Regions from separate parts of the Mesorhizobium sp. M8A.F.Ca.ET.207.01.1.1 genome, predicted to be linked through region 3. Evidence: riboswitches for the same ligand, from Rfam matches in the RefSeq annotation. Region 3 holds a riboswitch; each other region holds the start of a gene.
The links. Region 3 has a riboswitch for thiamine pyrophosphate ahead of thiB (thiamine ABC transporter substrate binding subunit). Riboswitches for the same ligand answer to the same signal wherever they lie in the genome.

Region 1 (7,827 bases), on a different contig from region 3:
GCCACCAAGGCCATGCCGCATCTCGGCGACGGTGACCGTCGCGCCGCGGGCGGCGAGTTCGAAAGCGACGGTGAGGCCGGCAACGCCGGCCCCTTTGACGAGCACCCTCATGATGGTTTGGGAGCCTCTGGCACGACCGGTACGCCAGTCTCGTCCGCCTGCATGTAGAGATCGCCGCCCTCCCGGTATTTTGCCGCCATTGCCGCCATGCCTTCCTTCTGGGCCTCGGCACGGATGTCGTGGGAAATGCGCATGGAGCAGAATTTCGGCCCGCACATCGAACAAAAATGTGCCAGCTTGTGCGCCTCCTTGGGCAAGGTCTGGTCGTGGAAGGACCGTGCGGTTTCGGGGTCGAGCGACAGGTTGAACTGGTCCTCCCAGCGGAACTCGAAGCGCGCGCGCGAAAGGGCATCATCCCTGGTTTTCGCTGCCGGATGGCCCTTCGCCAGATCGGCTGCATGGGCGGCTATCTTGTAGGTGATCACGCCAATCTTGACGTCGTTGCGGTCGGGAAGGCCGAGATGCTCTTTCGGCGTGACGTAGCAAAGCATTGCGGTGCCGAACCAGCCTATCATGGCGGCACCTATCCCTGAGGTGATGTGGTCATAGCCCGGCGCGATGTCGGTCGTCAGCGGCCCCAACGTGTAGAACGGCGCCTCACCGCACACTGCGAGCTGCTTGTCCATGTTCTGCTTGATCTTGTGCATGGGGACATGGCCCGGGCCTTCGATCATCACCTGGCAGTCCTTTGCCCAGGCAATCTTGGTGAGTTCTCCAAGTGTTTCCAGTTCGGCGAATTGCGCCGCGTCGTTCGCATCGGCGATTGAACCGGGACGAAGGCCGTCGCCGAGCGAGAAGGAGACGTCATAGGCTCTGGCGATGTCGCAGATCTCCTCGAAATGCTCGTAGAGGAAGCTCTCCCGGTGATGGTGCAGGCACCATTTGGCCATGATCGAGCCGCCGCGCGAGACGATGCCCGTGACCCGGTCGACGGTCAGCGGGATGTAGTGCAGCCGCACGCCGGCGTGGATGGTGAAATAGTCGACGCCTTGCTCGGCCTGCTCGATCAGCGTGTCGCGGTAGACCTCCCAGTTCAGATCCTCGGCGATGCCGTTGACCTTTTCCAGCGCCTGATAGAGCGGCACCGTACCGATCGGCACCGGCGCATTGCGCACGATCCAGTCGCGGATGTTGTGGATGTTGCGGCCGGTCGACAGGTCCATCACCGTGTCCGCGCCCCAGCGGATAGCCCAGACCATTTTTTCGACCTCTTCGGCCATCGACGATGTGACAGCCGAGTTACCGATGTTGGCGTTGATCTTGACCAGAAAATTGCGACCGATGATCATCGGCTCGCTCTCGGGATGATTGATGTTGGCGGGAATGATTGCGCGCCCGCGCGCCACCTCGTCGCGCACGAATTCGGGTGTGACGAAATCTGGGATCGCCGCGCCGAAGGCTTCGCCGTCGCGTTGCAGCTTGCCGCGCATCACCTCGCGGCCGAGATTCTCGCGGATGGCTACGAACTCCATTTCTGGCGTGATGATGCCGGCGCGCGCATAGGCAAGTTGGGTCACCGCCTTGCCCTGCTTGGCCTTGAGCGGCCGATTGCGTATCGGAAATTCCGGTGTCAGGCGCTCGCCGGTGGCGAATCCATTGTCTTCCGGCCGGACGTGGCGGCCGTCATAGGCTTCGACATCGCCACGCGCCGTGACCCATTCGTGGCGAAGCCGGGCAAGGCCTTTTTCGATGCTGGTTTCGACTGATGGATCGGTGTAGGGGCCGGACGGATCGTAGACGGTGACGGGCGGTTCGCCGGCCGTCGGATGGACGGAAATCTCGCGCATCGGCACCCTGATCTGCGGGTAGAGGACGCCGGGCTTGTGGATTTTCCGCGAGGCGGGCAGTGGTCCCGTCGATACGGCGGGGGTGAGGGCATTCATCGTGAGGCTCCTTTGCTCATGCATTGGAGACCCAGTTCTGTGCCGGAAGGATGAAAAGACGCTTCTGTAGACCTGCTGCAACAGGACCTCGGGCGTAAACTCCCGCAAAGCGCTTGCACCGTCCCTACGCCAGTATGAACTGGATCAGGTTCAACGGGTCACTGCGCCGCGAAAGCCAGCAGTATCTCAGCCCCTTGCCGGGACTCCCCTGGTGAATGCCTTAGGTTGAACGGGCTGACGCTATCTTGTCAAGCGCATTCGGGCGCCTTCGGCCGGTGGCGACGACCGGCGGCCAGCCGGGCGGAGAGCTCGCGCATGCATCGGGGACAAGTCACGCCCCGTAGACCGGGGCTGAATGGCCAAAGCCTCATTCGCTTCGTGAAGGATGGAGAAACTGTATTGGCCATGTGCGCGTATCGACCAAGTAGCTCAGGCGGTCACGGATGTGGTTATTCTGGTCGAAGGTGACGAACGGCCTTGGGGGTCACCTCCTTTAGGATTCAGAGGTTGGAAGACGGCTTCTCGCGATCACGGCCATCAGGAAATACCTGTCTTCGGCTCAACCTCGACATGGCGTCCGATCGACCGCAGATATACAGCTATCTCGTTCATGAGATGATCGCGTTCGCCGTAGATTTCAGCAATCCTACGCAGCTGTGGCTCGACGGCCCTCCGTTGCGCTGGCGTGAAATCAGCATCGCCAAAGACGTATCCCAAGTTGCCAATCGCGCAAATTTTGCAGCCGGCGTCCACAACTGCTTGTACGAATGCCGGAATGTCTTTTTCTTGCATGGTCTTCATGTCGAACCTCTCGTGAATGGCGTGCTTGCGCCCCAATCTGCCTTTTCAGCGTGTCCTCTGGGCGGCGCAAGCCCTGAGCGTGACTGTGCACGGGCAACCTCGACTATCCCATCTGCCACGCTCTTTAGAATCGGTGGGGTCTGGTGATCGCAGGCTGGGCCACTCAAAAGCCTGCAAGAAGAAAGTCATGGCGACCATTGCTCAAGATCGCAAGGGTGCGTGCAAGACCTTCCGTTGGCAGTCATGCACGCTCGCTCAGAGATAGTCCGGCCGCGGAAATTCTCCCTTATTCGTAAGAAAGCTCATTGAGCAACTGGGCATTGAGCAACTGGGTCTCACGTCACGGGTCTCGTGTGCTTCACAGCCGAAAAATAGCCGCCGTGGCAATTCTCGAAAAGTGCAGGCTACCTCGTTAAGGACACTGCGGATGATCGTTCGCGCTTGGCAAAAGCGAACGGATTAGTCTATGGCTCTCGGCAGGGGGGCGAGTTATGCGGCGGGTGCGAATCCTTCAAGTAGGCGATATTCACTATCCGGACTGGCATCCTTCCTCTAGCAACATCGATGCCAAGGATAGCAAGTTCGCTCCGAAAATAACGCAGAAGCTACGCGCGTCTTCGCTGCGTGCCGTCTTGACGAAACTTCGGCGGCTGACGACTTCGAAGCCCTTGGATACGATCGCCTTCATGGGGGATTTCACGAGCCGTGGCGACAAGACCTTCATTGCTTCGGCATTCCAGCATTTCACGTTGCTCTGCCGCGCACAGGGACGCAGTTCAAAGGCGCTTCCGTTGATATTCGTACCGGGAAATCACGATGTGAACCGTGATGACGCGCGCGAACTTGGACCGACTGAGAAATTCAGCGAAATGGCGAGTTTAGCCGCCCGCTTGGGTTGGCAGACCGTTCCCGTGGACCAACCCGTGCACTTCAGACTTCCGACAGGATCCGCAGGCGCAAACTTCATCCTCGTCAACACAGCGATAGGCAGTTGGGAGCTTCAAAACCTTCCCGCGTTCCTTCGTGATCGTCTCGAGGCACTCAGTCCTTCTACAGAGCCTGTAGATCTCGGCTCGCCGGACATCTCGGGACATTCGCCCGCGACACCTCCCAGCGATCCAGACAAGGAGGCGTCCGACGACGAGTATTACGGTCAGATGGACACGCCATACATCTCGCGTGAGATGCTTGCAGGCCTACAGGAATTGCTCCAGCAGCCCGACATGCGTTACGGCATCATGATCGGCCATCACAATCTGCTGCCACAAAAGACTCCGCGCATTACGCCATACGCGGAGATGCTCAACAGCGGATTTGTCAGAACTCAGCTGCTGCAGGGCAACAAGCCTATCGTCTACCTGCATGGACACATACATGCTGATCCGGTCGAGATCGTCAACGATCCAAGGTTTCCGGACGGCAAATTGATCTGCATCTCAGCACCAGAGATACAGTCAGGTTTCAATGAGCTCGTCTTCTTCACGACCGATCAGGGAGAGCTCGTCGGCATCCGACTTATACCCTACCGCACCAATGTCGCCGACGGGACGGTCATGGAAGGCGAACATTGCTTTATTTCGACCATGTCCAACGGCAAGGCCTTTCTGAACAACGACACGTTTGACCTGCTGCGCCGACTGCGCGACCATGCCACCAGGCGCGGGAATGGGTTACTCTTCTGGGACGAGATCACTGAGATTGCTGCCTCCGCCGAGCTCGGGCTAGATCTGGAAGACTCTCTTCTGATGCTCCAAGCGGCGCGCTTCATCGAGATAGACGGCCTCACCAAGGCAAACTCGGCTTGGCGCATTAAGGTAAGGGACGAATAGCGATGGAGAATCCGTTCGGCCCCAACAGGATCGAGTACGAAAGCCGCCCGATACTGTGGTTCAGTCAGAAGTCGGCGTTGATTTCTGCCGCCGCCAAGCCGGTCTTCGTCGCAGGGACGAGAGGCAGCGGCAAGACCAGCATTCTTCGCTCGCTTTCCACAGTCCATATTCTTGAAGACAAAAGTCTCGCGGACCAAGTCGGCAAGCTCGCTTGGTATGGCGTCTTCTTCCAGCTCAATGAGACATTCTCGCCCCTAATCGACAACGCCGTTCTGAACCTCATTCCGGAGCGGATACGCTTCGACACGGCCGCCGTGATCCCGCGGCAATTCGTAATCTTCTCTCACTATCTGGAGCTGAAGATAGTCGAACGCCTGCTCGAGAGCATCGGCCAGCTCAGACGCGACGGCCACTTGAAATACCGGGCCTCCGAAGATAGGGACGTCGCCCTGGCACTGCATCGCGAAGTGCTGCACTTCATACCCCAACCTGCCCGTCTCGACTTCTTCAGCATCGATGAGCTGCGGGGTGGGATAACCCGGTACGTCGACGAATGCTTCAACGCGTTCTTCTTTGCCGCCGATGCCGGAGCGACCGGCTTCAGAGCAACAGACCCTGGCGCGATCATTAACAAGGTCGCGACCGCGATCACTCCACTTTTAAATGGCCCATCTTTCGCCGGTGACAGGGCGCCCTTCTTCAAGATACTGATTGACGACTGTGAAGCACTGACACCGCTCCAACAGCAGTTCCTGAACACCTTGGTGAGAAAGACGCGCGGCAACGTGAAATGGGTCCTCGCCTACATCGGCGGCCTCTACGACACGATCCGGACGATCATACCCGGCCAGTCGCTCTCGAATGCTGACCGGGACGTCGAGAATCTTGATTCAGTCGATCCGAGGGAGTTCGCCACGCTGTGCGAGAACGTGTCGTCGCTTCGGCTGTACTATGCGCTTCCTGACCATCTGCGGAGTGATCTCGAGCGCAACGATGCGCTCAGCGCGTTTTCGCTCAAAAACCGGCTGGGGCGGCTTTCCGTCAATGACATCATCGAGCGGGTTATCATATCGGGTCATTCCGAGGGCAGAGAAGAGCTTGTGGCACTTGCTGATGCAGCACGTGAATTCCTCTCCGTGAATTTGAGGACGGCGGATCAGCAGCAATTCCTTCTTGATCGAAAAGCGCGCCCTTATGCCGAAGGGCTGGCGCTCGCGCTCATGAACCCGGAAATTAAGCGCCGGCCCATGAGCAAGGCGGATGCTTCAAATCTGAAGAGGTCGATCGCCCGGAAACAGGGATGGGCTTTTCTGAAAGCGTGCCAGATGCTGCGTCTGCATGACTACCCGTACGTAGGGCACCAGATCATCACATCATTGAGCGACGTCTGTATACGCGATTTCCTTGATATAATGGGAGAGATCTTCCGCCGCAGTGTTCCGAGTTCCAGTGATCCACGAAAACTGGTGGAATTCATCAACTCGGATTTACAGATTCATCTCGAACAGCAGAGACAGGCTGTGAACGCCGCCTCTCAACGGAAGCTTGATGGACTTCAGGCGCTTTCACATCCGTACGAAGAAGAGAGCGTGCGCATGGTGCGGGCGTTGGGTTACCTGACCGCTCGCCTCCAGACAGAGTTTGCCGAAGAAAATGCTCTAGGAACGACAGAGAGAGGCATTTTCAGGGTTGATCTAAAGGAAATGCGCTCGCTGGTGAACCGACTGGAGCAACCCAGCGGAAAACTGGACGAGGTCCTGCGTCGGGCGGAAAGGGATGGGTTTATCCGGGAGGTCTCCGCCGCCGGCAACTTTGAGGTGGACCGCGCCGACCCCGCATCGAAGGAGATGATGATCAGATTGCATCGGCGATTTGCACCTTACTTCGGGTTCTCCTATCGCGGCCCGTACGAAATCAACACAATCCCTGCGGCGCGGATGGTCGACCTGCTTTTTACCAGGCATCGGCTCCCAGAAGACTGGGCCGACTCGGTGTTTAAGGAGCTCGTCGCGCGGCCCGCACTCAAGACCGAATTCCAGCACTCGCTTTTCGAGAGCGATCTCGAATGACCGCTTCAACTGTCGAGTATCGAGTCTTCGGCCATCTGGCCGTCACCGAGAAGGCGAGAGATGCAGGTACCTGCGAAACGATGGAGGCAGATATCGCGATCGTCGCGCTTGGATGGGAAACGCGTTTCGCCGCGTTCGAAAACCATCTTGACCTGAAGGTCGGCAAGATCGTGGTTCTGGACTTTGCTCTGAAGGAAGCGAACGTCCCAGCCGTCGAAGAAAACCGGCGAAAGCTCATCGCTATGGGTACCCGATGGGGCGTCGAAGTGACTGTGATCACCCTCGAGCCTTCCATCGAGTATCAGAAGAACATCAATCTCCTCGATCACCTGCTCACTCAGATGGCCGCTTCATGTGGCTCATACGAAGGAAGCCTGCGGAAGGTTTTCGTCGAGTGCTCGACGATGCCGCGAATCTACATCCAATGGCTGATTGCGGTGGCATTCAAGAAAATGTCGATTCAGTCTCTCGAATTCGGGTACGCCGAAGGTATCTACGGGAACGCGATCGGCAAAGAGGATTTTTCCAGCGGCTTGGACCGATACGTCACCGTCCCTCATCTTCAAGGCAGCGGAGGAATGGGCGAAGAGAAAGTCCTGCTCGTGGGGATCGGAGGAGATGCCGACGTATTCTACGGATTGATCGATATCGTCAGTCCGGAACGGATCTCGCTCCTCGTCCCAAGAAGCGACAAGAATGCGCATATCGATGCTTTGCTCGATCAACAGGTGGCCAAGGTACGTGAAACCCACCGGCTCGAAGATGGCGAAGTTCGCGACATCCAGGCTTTCGGGCTGATGGCCCACCTCGATGCTTTCGAGACGTATCTCGACGGGTTCGGCTCGCGTGCGGTGGTGAACGTTTTTGTCAGCGGCCCGAAGGTTCAGGCCATCGCTGCTGCCGTGCTCGCCTGCTCCGACAGCCGCGTCCATCTCAAGGCACGAATTCCCACCTCCTATGCCCATCGTGAAGTCTCAGCGAATGGGCGGTATCATATCTATAGGCTGATTGACCTGACATCCCCTGCCTGCAGCCTTCCCGGGACGTTCTGACACTATCTTGCATTCGAGTAGCATCATGGTCCCAGTAGCCGTTCCGCCAAGCCTTCAGCGCATGTTCGTGTCGCCCGATCCGGTCGATGGGGGGCTAATTCCCACTTGGAAGCTGCTCTACATCAGATCAGGG
Region 2 (7,827 bases), on a different contig from region 3:
GCCGATGGTGCCGTCTTGCCCGCGCAGATAGTGCCCGTCGATCAGTGCCTTCAGCGAAGCCTGGATCAACGCCGGATTGGTGAGGGCATCCTTGTTGGCGGCTATCAGCAGCGTGGCGGCTTGCTCTGGGTGATCCACCGCGAACTGATAGCCGCGCCGCGTTGCCTGGATGAAGGACGACGCCTGTTGGGGGTTTGCCTGGAGAAACGCTTCGCTCGAAGAGATGAGCGTCGTGTGCTCGTCGGGAACGCCATAGTCGGCATAGACGAAGCTGCGTTGCTTGACGCCCTTGAGCTCGGCTTCGACGCCCTCCCAGGTCGACACTTCGAGCGTGAAGTCGACCGAACCGTTGGCCAGCGCCTCATAGGCGGAAGTGCCGAGCGTCACCGTCTCGAAATCGCCCTTGCCGCCATCATGCCGGATGATGGTCGAGATCAGTGCGTTTTCCCAGGCGCTGCCGAAACCGCCATAGGTCAGGCTATCCAGATCCTTCGGGCTCTTGATCTCGCTGCGCGCCGCATTGAACACCAGCCGACCGGTTTCGGACTGCACGACGGCATAGACGGCCTTCAAGTCGGCGCCGGCGGTCTTCTGGGTGAACAGGCTGATGGTGCCGCTGATGCCGAAATCGGCGACGCGGTTGGCGACAAGCGTGCCGGCGCCGGTGTCGCTGTAAGGCACGATATCGACGTCCAGACCGACCTCGCGATAAAAACCCTTTTCGCGCGCGACGAACAGCCCGATGTGGTTGGTGTTGACCGTCCAGTCCAGCGCGACAGTGACTTTTTGCGTTGCCGCGAAGGAGCGGCTCGATCCGGTGATCAGCGGTACGCTACCGGCAAGGGTGAGCAGCAGAGCCTGCCTGCGCGTCAAGTCAATCATGGTCATGTCCTTTGGTTGGCTGGAGGTTGAGCAGAATGTCGAGGATCTCGGCCTCGAGTTCTCCGGCCCGCCGTGTGGCGGCGCTGGTCGGATCGCGCGGGCGCGGCAGTGGCACCTTGATCTCGCGCACGACACGGGCCGGCCGCGTGGACAGCACATAGATGCGGTCGGAGAGGAACACGGCTTCGCGCACATCGTGGGTGATCAGCAACGCCGTCCAGCGATGGTGCCGCCACATCTGTTCGAGCCAGCGCTGCATGGCCGCGCGGGTCAGGGCATCGAGCGCGCCGAACGGCTCGTCGAGCAGCAACATGTCGCGTTCCTGCACGACAGTGCGCAGCAGCGCCGTGCGCTGGCGCATGCCGCCCGAAAGCTGCGCCGGAAAATGCCGCTCGAAGCCGGCGAGCCCGAACTCGGCAAACAGCGGTGCGACACGCGCTCGCGCTGCCTTGCGGTGGACGCCTTGCACCTCGAGCCCGAGCGTCGTGTTGTCGAGGATGCGCCGCCACGGCATCAGCGCGTCGCGCTGCGGCATGAAGGCGAAATGCCTGCCATGATCGTCGAGCGGCGCGCCGTCGAAAAACATCTCACCCTCGCCATGCTCGGCGCCGGTCAGAAGCTGGAACAGCGTCGACTTGCCGGCACCCGAAGGCCCAAGGATCGAGACGAATTCGCCGGCATCCACGCGCAGCGAAATGTCGGCGAGCACTTCGAGCCCGCCAAAGGCCTTGCGTATATGCCGCAATTCGAGCCGGCTCATGCTTGCGGGCCTTTTCCGGCGGCTTGCCTGCCAGCGGCTCTTTCCCATGGCATGGCAAGTCGCTGCACCACCACCGTCAGCCCGAACAGGACGAGGGTAAGGGCCGCGCTGACGCCGACGGCGGCGAGCACCAGGTCGGGACGGAAATTGTTTTTGGCGTTGAGCATGTAGATGCCCAGCCCTTTGGCCGCGCCCGCATATTCGGCGAAGATGGCGCCGACGACGGCATAGGTGATGGAGATCCTGAGGCCAGCGAAGAAATAAGGCAGCGCCGAAGGCAACCGTGCCAGGATGAAGACCCGCCAGCGCCCTGCTCCCATGGCGCGCAGCATCTGCCCGATCTCGACCTCGGTAGCCTCGTAGCCCTGCACCAGGGCCACCAGCATCGGGAAGAAGGTGACCAGTGCCACCAGCATGATCTTGGGCGTCAGCCCGAAGCCGAACCACAGCACCACCAATGGCGCGATGGCGACCAGCGGCAAGGTCTGGCTGACTATGAAGACAGGAAACAGCGCGCGCCGCAAAGGCTGGAAGAAGTCGACCAGCATCGACAGCGCGAAGGCGGCGCTGAGCGAGCAGGCAAAACCGATCAGCGTGGCGCGGATGGTGGGAATGGCGTTGTCGAGCAGCGCGTCACGATTGAGCATCGCCTGTTCGAAGACGCGCGAGGGTGCCGGCAGAACCGTCGGCTTGATGCCGGAATGGTTTGCGTAGAGTTCCCACGCCACGAGCACCAGGCCGATCGATATCACGGCCGGCGCCGCCTGGGCGAGGAAGCCCGCGAGTTGACGCGGGTTGAACGACGATGAAGCCACGAGAGGATGACCTTGACGGCGCGCGTCGGCGCGAACGGTTCAAACGGCAGTGGGACTGTTGGCCGAAACCGTGACGTCGAGGGTTACGTGGCCGGCGCCTGGTCCGAAGCGGCAGAAGGCTTCGTCGAGCGCCGAGAAGATCGCGCCGGCATCGCCGCGCAGCTTGGTGCAGAAATTCTTGGAGCGATCGTAGACGCCGGACTGCTTCAGGAAATCGATGCAGCCATAGATCTCGTCCATGTGGTCGTCCGTGCCCATCACATAGAGCGAGAACTGCGCCGCCGCTGGCTGCCCAGTGGCGGGCGCGCCGCGCACGGCGGAAATGGCGGCTTGCTTGCGCGGGCCGAGTGGCCCGGCAGGGCCGCCAAACGTGTCGGAGCGGCAGATCGGATCGTCCGGCTCACCTGGGCAACCACGCGAAATGGTCGCCGACAGCACGCAATGCTTACCGCTGCCAGACGCAGCCACGAAAAGGTCGCGCAGCGCCGGGAATAGCACCTCGGGGGGCCCGACCAGCAAGGTCGAGATGTCGTCGGTCTCGATCCTGAGCTTGTCGCGATACGGATCGAGCGCGCCGAGCGCACCCAGGATGACGCCGACAAAATCGTCGGCCATGGGATATAGGGAAACCTGTGCGCCTGAAAACATCGCCCGCCTCGCTCCGCTGGTATTACCCAGATCAGCTTCTAGGGTCTGTGGGCTTGCCGCCCCCGTCTCAGCCCCGACCGTACGGAGCACCCCTGTGGATGGCGGCGTTAAAGCACCATTCGATCGGTTGGGGAAGCTGTTTTTTCAGCAAGCTGCGCCAAAAGCATTGCGCCAGCGCAGGCGCAACCGGGTGTTGACGGCCCGGAATTTGTCTCGATCCGGGCGCAGCCAACAGCCCGACCATCACGCCGGGCGACATGAAATTCCAACGCGGACCAGAATTGCCCGACCAGCACGCGGACGGATGCCAATGGCAGGGCGACCGCGCCGACCGTGAACGACAAGAACTGCGGTAAGTAGTTTTCGCAGCAGGAAAAGCGCGGACGCAAGTTCCGCCATGCGCATTGGCTTCACTATCCGCCACGACCGGCCGGCGGTACCTCTGGCGCCGATTCGCTGGCTACTTTGCCAAACACTCTTATTTCGGGGCACGGTTTTCCGGCTTTTGGCCGTGCGAATGCGGCGTGGATTTTCATCAACCGTTTGAGCAGGCGGCCATAGGTGAGGTATCGAACCCGGCCATTGGCAAGATCGAACTCCACCCTCCCCCATCGCCTGACCGGCCTCTTTCCAATTGCCGGACCCAGTCGCGCGATCTGAAAGGCCAACCGGACCTCGCGGCCGGCAACGTCCAGATAGATACCGGGATTGCCGCCCAGGACGTGCCACAATCGGGCAACGTGCTCGATCGACATGTCGGATGAAATCGCCATGTGGTTCCGCTCAAGTCGCGCCCAGACGAAATCACCGGTTGGCTGCCGCGTCCCGGACACCAAATCCTCGCAATAGGCTGGCGCCACCTCGCGCACCAACGCGCGCATCGCGGTCGCCACGCTGTCGGCCACATCCCGCCGCGTTGCCCAGTGTGCTTCGCAGAACGGCACCTGTCCGAGGATGTCACCGTCATCGAAATTGGCGGACATCTTGTGCAATGTCACGCCGCCATGGACGGCATGCTGGCCGTCCGCGACCAGGCGATGGAGAGGATGCGGACCCCGGTAGTTGGGCAGCAGCGCTGGATGAAAATTAAGCCCGCCCTTGGGAAAGAGGCTGAGCAGTTGTTGTGGGATCAGGGTCGGGAAAGCGTAGCAGATCAGTACATCCGCGGCGACGTCAGGCAATTGCCGGCCAAGCTCGTCCCAGTCGTAAGGCCGGCCGAATTCGATCAACTTCACCGGTGTGTTGCCGAGATAGCGCCTGAGCAGAAGCTGGCGCCTCAGCCGGCGCCGAAAATTGCCAATGCTGAAGCCTCTGGATGGGCGCTGAAAGCCAGGCACGATGATCGCGCCAATACGGTTTCCCGCCTCCACCCACCCGGAAAGCAGGGGCCCGGTGTAAGCAGAAACATCCAGGATGAAAACTGCATTGAGCTGCCGGGCGCCGGCCACAGGCTCGAAAGAAATCATCTTTTCAAATCCGGCGGGGCAAGACATCGCCCGGCAATCCGAGCACCGTAACGAACCGGTCCAGTCACTACCAAAAGACCGGCCGAGCCGTCAGCCTGGTTTGGGAGAAAGCGGTCCTGCCGCGGCGACACTTGAGAGCCTTTCCCGCTTCACCAACACAGGTTTTTCGTAGAGTTTCCTCATGCTCCCCCTGAAATCAATCAACCCGCGCAGTTGGTCAGCAGTGCCGCGGACTGTCAACCGCCGGGCGGGGCTGACAGCCGCTATTGATATGGCCTCGCGGCAATCGGCGGGCGCTTAAACCCACTGCCGCAAAGACTGATCCGCGAGCCTTATGAAACGGCCTTTTCACGAACCGGCAGTTTCCAACCCGGCCTGACGAAATGGCAGGTGTAGCCGTTCGGATACTTCTCCAGATAATCCTGGTGCTCGGGCTCGGCCTCCCAGAACGCTCCGGCTGGAGCGAGCTCGGTGACAACCTTGCCGGGCCACAGGCCAGAGGCATCGACATCGGCGATGGTGTCCTCCGCCACACGCTTCTGCTCCTCACTGGTGTAGTAGATTGCCGAGCGATAGCTCATGCCGACATCGTTGCCCTGGCGGTTGCGCGTCGTCGGATCGTGGATCTGGAAGAAGAATTCCAGAAGCTGGCGGAAGCTGATTTTCGCCGGATCGAAGCTGATCTCGATGGCTTCGGCATGCGTGCCATGATTGCGATAGGTGGCATTCGGCACGTCGCCGCCGCTGTAGCCGACACGCGTGGCGAGGACGCCCGGCATGCGCCGGATCAGATCCTGCATGCCCCAGAAACAGCCGCCGGCAAGCACTGCACGTTCGCTCGAAGTCGCCATGTAACGTCTCCTCAAAAGGCAATTCCGGGAAAACTGTAGCGGCGTTCCCCGGGGAATTGCGCGACAACAAATTTGGATAGTCCCATAAATGGGCATTGTCGCCTGCTTCGTCCAGTCGGACGAGCGGGCCATTCGGCTATACCGGTGAAAGGCGCCCCCTAAGGAACGGGGAAACCTTAGATGCGCGGATGCCGAGTCCGGCTGCTGGCGGCGACCGGCAGATATCGGATACCAGGCGGAATGGCCGCAAAACTGATCGCCACAGGCGGCGCCTCGCGCGACCAGTTGAAAAGAACGGTCTTGACCGGAACGTTGTCCAACCATGCCCGCAGCTGCGACGGCACGTGAGGACCCGACCAAACCATCAGCATGCCATGGTCGCGCAACCGCTGCCTCGTGATCCAGGGTGCGAACCGCATATCGAGATCGGTGAAGATCGACGGCTTGTCATAGGCGTTGAGGCCCGCCAGCATGGCAAGATTGGTATCGCCGCCGACAATGTCGAGCCGGCCGGGCACCGCGGCGTGCCACACCGCCTCGGCCTCGTCCGAGATCGGCCGCGCCGGCCAGCAGACGGCGTCCATCCGCCCGCGCACATTGCAATCCGTCCAGCGGATGGCCGCATAGGCCCCCGACATGGCCACGATGCAGATGAAGGCGCAGATCGCCAACCTTCGCATCTCGGGGGCACCGAGCCGGTGACCGAGAAAGGCGAGCGCGACGACGCCGACGAGATTGTACATCGGCGCGCCCCAGGCCTCGCCGGTGCCGGTGAACAAAGAGGCGACCATGATCAGCGTCGCCGGCCCAAGTCCCATCCAGGTGAGATAGACCAGCTTACCGCGCTCGACGGGGTCCTGCGGAGCCGACGTACGCCGCAGCAGCCCTGATATCGCCAGCACCAGGAGGAAGCCGGAAAACCCGGCCAGCTGGACACCGATATAGTAGAGGCGCGCACGGTGCTCGGTTACCCAGGCATCGCGGCCGGCGAAATAGGTCAACGGCAGGAAATCGATGCGGTAGAGTGCGATGGCCAACGGCGCGGCGACCGCGAGACAAACGGCCAGGCCAAGCCACGGCCAGGGCGTCGCCAGCCGACTGCGCGCGCGCGCGTCGGACAGCAGCCAGAGAGCGCCGAAGGCAAGCAGCAGGCCGGTGGAAAACTTGGCATAAAGCCCGACGCCCGACACCAGTCCGAGCGCCAGCCACCAGCCTGGCCCGCCACCGCGGCCGGCGCGCCACAGCAGCCAGCAGATCGCGGCCCAGAACGGCATCTGCGCATAGTCGTGATTGAATTGCGGCGTCGGCCAGCCGAAGAAATAGACCGATGGCATCAAAAGCACGGCGGCCAGCGCGCGGCGTTGTCCGAGCATGTCGCGGGCCAGCAGATAGACCAGGACGAACGTGGCCGAGATCGTCAGTTGGGCCAGCAGATATTGCGGCCAGCGGAACGATCCGGTCAGGAGATGGCTGGCCTCGAGCAGCCAGCCGGGGAGCTGCGGGTGCTTGTAGGTCAAAAGCACCCATTCGCGGCCCCACATGAAGCCTTCCACGACATCGCCGGGCGGTGCGGGATCGATGAGTGTTGGCACCACGGTCCAGCACAGCGTCTGCACCAGACACAAAAGTGCCAGCAAACCCCAGGGGTGCCGAAGCAGGGCGGACCAGAACGACGACGAGTCCAGCGCCACGGCAGGCAGCCCTGCCGGCACCCAACGATCGATGGAGTCGTCAATTCCCGCCATGCGCGGCTTAAACCACATTGCCCGGTTTGCCGAACAGCCCCAACGTCAAAGCTTACAAAAAAGTATACTTGCAGGTCATTGCAAGACCAAGATTGAGCGGGAACTTCGGCGTCCCGTTGCCAGTACCGGGCAGAACAGCCCGCACACCTAATCCCACTAGAAAATCCCGGATATTCGATGCGTCACCCGCATGCCGTCATTCACCACCGCGCGCTCGACTTCTGGCTGGCGCGCGCGGCGGTCCTCGTCATCATCTGCCTGCAGCTTCTGGTCATCAACGATCTTTCATTCGGCCCCCGCTGGCTGGCGCCGGCGCTGGAGGCCGCCCTGCTCGCGCCGCTGTCCGTGGCCACCGCCTGGACGCAGGCCGCCACCCAGAAAGCGGTCGAGGAGGAGCACTGGTATCTGGTCGGACGGTTTCGCGTCATGATCCGCCGGACGGCCCTGGTGATGACCGGCGTCGTCAGCGTCATGAATTGCGGTTCGCTGGTGCTCCTGGTGCGTGCCTTGCTGGCTGGCCATGCCGGCTCCAGCGGCCAGACGCTGCTGGTCGACGCGCTCAACATCTGGGTCACCAACGTGATCGTCTTTGCCTTGTGGTTCTGGAGCACCGACCGGGGCGGGCCGCCGACCTGCGGCCTGGTCAAACGCGCCCATGCC
Region 3 (7,827 bases):
TCTTCCCGCAGCATCTCCAGTTCCAGCCATTCCTCTTCCAATGCGGCCAAGGTGGCGCGCTCCTTGTCGAGGGCGGCGATGGTCTTCTGGAACGAGGCCGGGTCGCGCTCGTAATAGGCCGGGTCGGAGATGTTGTTTTCCAGCCGCGAGATCGACGCTGTCACGGCCTCGACCTTCTTGGGCAAGGAGTCCAGCGCGAACTTCTGCTTGAACGACAGTTTTTTGGCCGGCCCTTTTGCTACGGCAGGTTCTGCCTTGGTGGTCGGCGCGTCGCCGGCGTCGGCCTTGGCGCGCGCCTTGCGGTCGTCGAGCCGGGTGCCGCCGCGCTGCGCCAGCATGTCGGAATAGCCGCCGGCATATTCAATCCAGCGGCCACCACCGTCCGGCGCGATGACGCTGGTGACGGTGCGGTCGAGGAAATCGCGATCGTGGCTGACCAGGATGACGGTGCCGGCGAACCCGGCGACCAGTTCCTGCAGCAGTTCCAGCGTCTCCATGTCGAGATCGTTGGTCGGCTCATCAAGTACCAGCAGGTTCGCCGGGCGCGCCAGCACGCGCGCCAGGATCAGCCGCGCTCGCTCGCCGCCGGACAGCTCGCGCACCGGCGTGCGCGCCTGCTCCGGCTTGAACAGAAAATCCTTCATGTAGGAGACGACATGGCGCTGCTCGCCATTGATGACCAGGTTCTCGCCGCGCCCGTCGGTGAGATATTGCGCCAGCGTCTCCTGCGGGTCGACCGCCTCGCGCTTCTGGTCGAGCGTGGCGATCTCCAGATTCGTGCCGAGCCGTATCGAACCAGCGTCCGGCGTCAATTCGCCGGTCAGCATCTTCAGAAGCGTCGTCTTGCCGGCGCCGTTCGGTCCGACGAGGCCGACGCGGTCGCCGCGCTGGATGCGGGTCGAGAACCCCTTGACGACGGTGAGGTCGCCAAAGCTCTTCTCTATGTTTTTCGCCTCGATCACCAGCTTGCCGGATTCGGCCGCGTCGCTGGCCACCATTGTCGCGGTGCCCTCGGCGCCGCGATGGCCGCGAAAGCGCTGGCGCATGGTCTGCAGTTCGCCGAGACGTCGCATGTTGCGCTTGCGCCGTGCCGTCACGCCGTAGCGCAGCCAGTGCTCCTCGCGCACGATCTGGCGGCCGAGCTTGTGCTGCTCGCGCTCTTCCTCCTCCAGCACGAGGTCGCGCCATTCCTCGAAATGGCCAAAGCCCTTGTCCAACCGGCGGGTCTGGCCACGGTCGAGCCAGACGGTGGCACGCGACACACGCTCGAGGAAGCGGCGGTCGTGCGAGATCACGATGAGCGCCGAGGAAGTCCGGACGAGTTCCTCTTCCAGCCATTCGATCACCGACAGATCAAGATGGTTAGTCGGCTCATCAAGAAGCAGGATGTCGGGCTCCGGCGCCATGACGCGGGCAAGGGCGGCGCGCCTGGCCTCGCCGCCGGACAGGTCTGCCGGACGCTCCTCGCCCGACAGGCCGAGATGCTCCATCAGATAGCTGGCGCGGTAGGGATCGTCGGCCGGGCCGAGCCCGGCCTCGACATAGGCCCGCACATTGGCAAAGCCGTCCATGTCGGGCATTTGCGGCAGATAGCGGACAGTCGCCGAAGGCTGGCGGAACACCTCGCCGTCCTGCGGTTCGATCAGGCCGGCGGCGATCTTGAGCAGCGTCGACTTGCCGGACCCGTTGCGGCCGACCAGCGCGATCTTGTCGCCGGCCGACGCGGTCAGGGCGGCGCCATCGAGCAGCGGCGTGCCGCCAAAAGTCAGTCTTATCCCGTCGAGATTGAGAAGGGGCGGGGCCATGTCAGCTTTCGGGCAATGGATAGGGATGGGCGAGCAGCAGCGCGCGGCCGTGGCCGAGCGCGATGTCGAGGCGGCCCTTGACCTCGTTGGAAATGGTCAGCGACGATCCGAAAACCACCTCGACCTTGTCGAGCGGCCATTTGGCGCCGGTGACGGTCAGGCCGGAGAGTTCGGAAAAGCCGAGAATAGAAAATAGCGTGCCGTCGGCATAATCGAAGCTGGCCCTGCCGTTGAGCAAGGGGACACCCTCCTGGGCGCCGCTGGTCAAAAGCACATCCGTTCCGGCCTCGGCCAGCCGCAGGCCAAGCGCCAGATGCAGAAAGGCGTGATCGGCGCGCTTGCCGCCGAAGGCTCCCGCCAGCACAAGGCGGGTCGCGCCGCGCTCCAGTGCGGCCGCGATCGCCAGTTCGCCGTCGGTCTTGTCCTTTTCCGTCGGGAAGGTTTGCTGGGGCACGGCGGCGAGATGGGCGGGCAGATCGGCCGGAACCGAATCGAAATCACCGACCCACAATTCCGGCACTAGGCCCAGTATCCGCGCATGACCGATGCCGGCGTCGGCGGCGATCACGCGCGAGCCTTCGACCTGGCGGTCGAGCCGGGGCGTGCGGAGGAGATCGCCGCCAAGCAGGATGGTGAATGTGCTCATATCCCGTCGCCTTACCAGCCCGGCACGGGAAACGGAAGGCGGCAAACTCCCACTTGCGTGTCCCACCCGCCGGGCCTATGTGTCGAAACGCTCTAACGGGGTGCCGGACGCGAATTTCGCGGGCCGGCTGAGAGGCAGTCTCGCCAACCCGCTGAACCTGATCCGGTTTGTACCGGCGGAGGGATTAGACGTTTCGGACAGTCCGACGCCTCAATTCCTTTCAACGCAAACGAAGGAGGCGCCGATGCGCACGTTTTTATATTCTCTCATCGCAGCCACGGCGGTGACGCTGTCCGGGCCGGCCTTGGCCAAGGACAAGCTCACGGTCTACACCTATGAGAGCTTCACCGCCGACTGGGGTCCAGGCCCCGTGGTGAAGAAGGAATTCGAGGCCGAATGCGGCTGCGATGTCGAGTTCGTCTCGGTCGCCGACGGCGTGGCGCTGCTCAACCGCGTCAAGCTGGAAGGCGCTTCGACCAAGGCCGACATCGTGCTCGGCCTCGACACCAATCTCACCGCCGATGCCAAGGCCTCCGGCCTGTTCGCGCCGCATGGCGCGGTGAGCGATGTCAACGTGCCGGGCGGCTGGAGCGACGATACTTTTGTTCCCTTCGACTACGGCTATTTCGCCGTCGTCTACGATACGCAAAAGCTGAAGTCGCCGCCGAAAAGCTTGAAGGAGCTGGTCGAGGGCAGCGCCGACGACAAGATCGTCATCCAGGACCCGCGCACCTCGACGCCCGGACTCGGCCTGCTGCTCTGGGTGAAGTCGGTCTATGGCGACAAGGCGCCGGAGGCCTGGGCCAAGCTCAAGACCAAGGTGCTGACCGTGACGCCGGGCTGGAGCGAGGCCTATGGCCTGTTCACCAAGGGCGAGGCGCCGATGGTGCTTTCCTACACCACCTCCCCGGCCTACCATATGGTCGCCGAGAACACCGAGCGTTACCAGGCGGCGTCTTTCGAAGAGGGCGAGTATCTGCAGATCGAGGTCGCCGGCATCACCACGACCGGAGCCAAGAACCCGCTGGCGGAAAAATTCATGGCCTTCATGACCGGACCGAAATTCCAGGACGCCATCCCCGAGACCAACTGGATGTTCCCGGCCGGCAAGACCGACAAGCCGCTCAACCCAGCCTTCGACAAACTGGTCAAGCCGACCAAGACCCTGCTGTTCAGCCCGGACGAGGTCGCGGCCAACCGCAAGGCCTGGGTGGATGAATGGCTGGCGGTGATGAGCAAGTAGTTGGCTGTATGATCCGAAGATGAATGCTCTACGGCGCCCCCCTCTGTCCTGCCGGACATCTCCCCCGCTTGGGGGGAGATTGGCTGTCATCGGCGATTTCGCCAATCGCCAACATTGCAGGAATGAGCTGGGCGCCGGAGCTGCTAATCTCCCCCCTCGTGGAGGAGATGTCCGACGGGACAGAGGGGGGCGCGAAGGAACGCGACGCACGTTAAAGGCCTTTCGTGCAACCCGCGTCTGATCCCCGCATTACCGCCGGCAGCGTAGCGCTGGCGGCGATCGCGCTCTTGATCGGCGGCGCGTTTGCCGGGCTGCTTGTCGAAGGCGCACACGACCTCTCCGGCGCCTGGGCGGCCTTCGACCCTTATCTGTTGCGCGTCGTGCGCTTCACACTCTGGCAGGCGGCCCTGTCAACGCTGCTCTCCGTCGGGCCGGCCCTGTTCGTGGCGCGGGCGCTGTCGCGGCATCCACGGTTTTTCGGCCGCGCCTTCATTCTGCAGCTCTTCGCCGTGCCGTTGGCGCTGCCGGCGATCGTCGCGGCGCTCGGCATTCTGGCGCTTTATGGCCGTGCCGGCTATTTCGCCGGCCTGTTCAACTGGGTTGGCGGCCAGGGCTGGCCGGGCATCTACGGCCTCTCCGGCATTCTCGTCGCCCATGTCTTCTTCAACCTGCCACTGGCCACCCGCCTGTTCCTCGAGGCGCTGCAGACCATCCCCTCCGACCAGTGGCGGCTGGCGAGCCAGCTCGGCATGGCGGCGCGGCCGGCGTTCCGGTTGATCGAATGGCCAACGCTGCGCGCCGCCATGCCCGGCGTCGCCGGGCTCGTTTTCATGCTCTGCATCACATCCTTCACCATCGTGCTGACGCTTGGCGGCGGGCCGGCCGCGACGACGCTCGAAGTCGGCATCTATCAGGCCTTGCGCTTCGATTTCGATCCCGCGAGGGCTGTCGCGCTGACATTGCTGCAGATCGCCTTGACCTTCATCGTGGTGCTGGCGCTGACGCGGCTCGGCGCCAATGTCGTCGGCGACACCAACCTGCCGGTCGCGCCGCGCCGCTATCTCTCCGTCAACGGCACCGAAGCCACACTGAATGCCTTGCTCATCGGATTGGCGCTGCTGTTCGTCGCGGGACCGATGGCGGCGACCGTGATCGCCGGATTGAGCGCCGATCTCGACCGGCTGGCCGGCGAGACCGCTGTCCGGCAGGCGACACTCACCAGCGCCGTGCTCGGCTTCCTTTCGGCGCTGCTTTCGGTGATGCTCTCGTTGGCATTGACAATGGCGCGGCGGGCGCTGGCATCGAACCGCCGCTCCGGCCCAATGACACTGCTCGAACACGCCACCGATACCGGCGCCGGCTTTGTGCTGGTCGTGCCGCCGATCGTCGTCGGCGCCGGTTGGTTCCTTCTGTTGCGCCACGTCGGCGACGTCTTTGCCATCGCCCCGCTCATGGTCGTCACCGTCAACGCTGTCATGGCGATGCCTTTCGCGCTGCGCGCCATCCGCCCCGCCTATGATGCGGCAAGCGAGCGCCACGAACGGCTCTGCGCACAGCTCGGCATTTCCGGCTGGGCAAGGCTGAAGCTGGTCGACTGGCCGTCGCTGCGGCGGCCGCTCGCCACCGCCTTCGCGTTCGCCATGGCGCTGTCGCTTGGCGATCTCGGCGTCATCGCCCTGTTCGGCAGTGATTCCGTACAGACCTTGCCCTACCTTCTCCTGGCGCGCATGGGCAGCTACCGCACCCAGGACGCCGCCGGCCTGGCGTTGTTGCTGGGCCTTGTCTGCCTGGTACTGGTGCTGGCAGCGGACCGGCTGGGAAAGGGGATGGCCCGCGATGTCTGACGGTGCGGCTGACGGCAAAGGGGTTCCGGTGCGGCTGGACAAGGTCTCGTTCAGTTATGGCGAGGCATTGTTCGCTTTCGATGTCGAGTTCACCGCGACGCAAATCACTACCATCATGGGGCCAAGCGGTTCGGGAAAGTCGACGCTGCTCAATCTGGTGGCCGGATTCGAGATGCCGAGATCCGGCCGCGTGCTGATCGGCGGGGGCGATGTCAGTGGTGAGCCGCCGGCCGTGCGTCCGGTGTCGATGGTGTTTCAGGAGAACAATCTTTTCGCGCATCTTTCCGTCGAGCAGAATGTCGGGCTCGGCCGTTCGCCATCGTTGCGGCTGACCGATACCGACCACGCCGATATCGCGGGCGCCCTTGCGCGCACCGGTCTTGCCGGCAAGGAGAAGCGGCTGCCGCGCGAACTTTCGGGCGGTGAGCGCCAGCGCGTCGCCCTGGCTCGTGTGCTGGTGCGTGACCGCCCGGTGCTGCTGCTCGACGAACCCTTCGCCTCGCTTGGGCCTGCCTTGCGCGACGACATGCTCGACCTGGTTGCCGGCCTTCATGCCGAGCGTGGCATGACGGTACTGTTCGTCACGCACCAGCCGCAGGATGCCCGCCGCATCGGCCAGAAGGTGGTGTTTCTGGACAATGGCGCCGTCGCCGCCACAGGCACGGCGGACGATTTCTTTGCCGGGGCTGGTCCGGAGGCGTTCCGGCGCTATATCGGTGCGGGTGCCGGGGATGCCTTATCACGAGATATTGCCCGGAAGCGGACATAATTTACGCTCAAACCGGCCCGAGGCGATGTGGCGCTTGCTTGCCATGACTGGAGTAGTGTGGCTAGGTCCGCTCGATACCGTCCGGCACAGGCCGTGATTTGCCTACAGCATCTGCTGCCCGCCCCGAGGGGCGCGTGACGGACGCTGTAGCAGTTTGTTTTGCGCATGGCATGATCATGCGCAAGGACCTGAAAGGAAGCCATTCTGGCGATCGGCGTTGACAGGCTACGAATGAACCCGCTGGCGCGCTTCCTGGCACTGGCTGGCTTTGCCGTGGCGCTGGCGAGCTGCCAGATGTTCACGCCTCCGGAGGTCCAGGAATCCGGCTTCCAGCCGTCCGACAAGCCGATCACGGTGGACAATGTCGCCGCCAACAACAAGCTTGCCGAACTCGCCAAGGCGCAGCATCCGCGCATCCTGGCGACCTATGGTGGCGAATATTCCGATCCCAAGCTCGAACGCATGGTCGCCAAGGTGGTCGGCAATTTGACCGTGGTGTCGGCCAACCCGACCCAGACCTATCGCATCACCATCCTCAATTCGCCCAACGTCAACGCCTTCGCGCTGCCGGGCGGCTATCTCTACATAACGCGCGGCCTCTTGGCGCTGGCCAATGATTCATCCGAGCTCGCCGCCGTCATCGCGCATGAAATGGGACACGTCACCGCCAATCATGGCCTGCAGCGCCAGCAGTTGGAGGCCGAGGAAGGCCTTGCGACCAAGGTCGTCTCGGATGTGCTCGGCGACAGCCCGACCGCCAAGGCAGCACTGATCCGCGGCAAGCTCAGGTTGGCGCAGTTCTCGCGCAACCAGGAACTGGAGGCGGACGCCATCGGCATCAAGTCGATCGGCGAAGCCGGCTACGATCCCTATGCCGCCGGCCGGTTCCTGCAGTCGATGTCGGCCTACACCGATTTCCGCTCGATCAGCGGCGCCACCGACGCCAGCCTCGACTTCCTTGCCACCCATCCCAACACGCCACAGCGCATCGATCTGGCACAGCGCCACGCCCGCCAGTTCGGCGCGCCCGGCTTCGGCACGCGCGACCGCGATTCCTTCCTCGCCGGCATAGACGGCCTGCTTTACGGCGACACGCCGGAAGAAGGCTATGTGCGCGGCGAGACCTTCCTGCATCCGGGCCTCGGCGTGTCGTTCACGGTGCCGGACGGTTTCATCATCGACAATTCGGCGGCAGCGGTGACGGCGACCGGTCCTGGCGACATAGCGATCCGCTTCGATGGCGTTTCGATCGACAAGAACCGCGCCTTGACCGACTATATCAGAAGCGGCTGGGTGGCTGGCCTCGACGACAGCACTGTCAAGCAGGAAACCATCAACGGCAATGAGGCGGCGACCGCGCATGCCGGCGCCGAAGGCTGGCAGTTCGATATCGCGGTGATCCGCGCCGGCGGCCAGGTTTACCGATTGCTGACCGCGGCGCCCTCGGCCAGCACCTCGCTGGAAACGGTGGCGCGCTCGGTCAGCGGCTCCTTCCGCATTCTCAGTCCCGCCGAAAAGGC

Region 1: another riboswitch for thiamine pyrophosphate. It lies ahead of thiC (phosphomethylpyrimidine synthase ThiC); the one in region 3 lies ahead of thiB (thiamine ABC transporter substrate binding subunit).
Region 2: another riboswitch for thiamine pyrophosphate. It lies ahead of EN850_RS15005 (YkoF family thiamine/hydroxymethylpyrimidine-binding protein); the one in region 3 lies ahead of thiB (thiamine ABC transporter substrate binding subunit).

What each region holds. Positions count from the first base shown of each region.
Region 1 covers NZ_SRUS01000014.1:85,131-92,957, forward strand. The annotation lists gene thiO (glycine oxidase ThiO) at 1-111, opposite strand, end outside; gene thiC (phosphomethylpyrimidine synthase ThiC) at 108-1,943, opposite strand; TPP riboswitch at 2,047-2,163, opposite strand; gene EN850_RS30340 (hypothetical protein) at 2,481-2,744, opposite strand; gene EN850_RS30345 (metallophosphoesterase) at 3,236-4,573, shown strand; gene EN850_RS30350 (hypothetical protein) at 4,576-6,642, shown strand; gene EN850_RS30355 (hypothetical protein) at 6,639-7,694, shown strand.
Region 2 covers NZ_SRUS01000004.1:532,999-540,825, reverse strand. The annotation lists gene EN850_RS15020 (ABC transporter substrate-binding protein) at 1-882, opposite strand, end outside; gene EN850_RS15015 (ABC transporter ATP-binding protein) at 875-1,642, opposite strand; gene EN850_RS15010 (ABC transporter permease) at 1,639-2,457, opposite strand; gene EN850_RS15005 (YkoF family thiamine/hydroxymethylpyrimidine-binding protein) at 2,497-3,105, opposite strand; TPP riboswitch at 3,096-3,209, opposite strand; gene EN850_RS15000 (formyltransferase family protein) at 3,519-4,553, opposite strand; gene msrA (peptide-methionine (S)-S-oxide reductase MsrA) at 4,904-5,422, opposite strand; gene EN850_RS14985 (glycosyltransferase family 39 protein) at 5,599-7,167, opposite strand; gene EN850_RS14980 (hypothetical protein) at 7,345-7,827, shown strand, end outside.
Region 3 covers NZ_SRUS01000009.1:178,505-186,331, reverse strand. The annotation lists gene EN850_RS25325 (ABC-F family ATP-binding cassette domain-containing protein) at 1-1,805, opposite strand, end outside; gene EN850_RS25320 (thiamine diphosphokinase) at 1,807-2,451, opposite strand; TPP riboswitch at 2,538-2,652, shown strand; gene thiB (thiamine ABC transporter substrate binding subunit) at 2,696-3,694, shown strand; gene thiP (thiamine/thiamine pyrophosphate ABC transporter permease) at 3,919-5,538, shown strand; gene thiQ (thiamine ABC transporter ATP-binding protein) at 5,531-6,307, shown strand; gene EN850_RS25300 (M48 family metalloprotease) at 6,539-7,827, shown strand, end outside.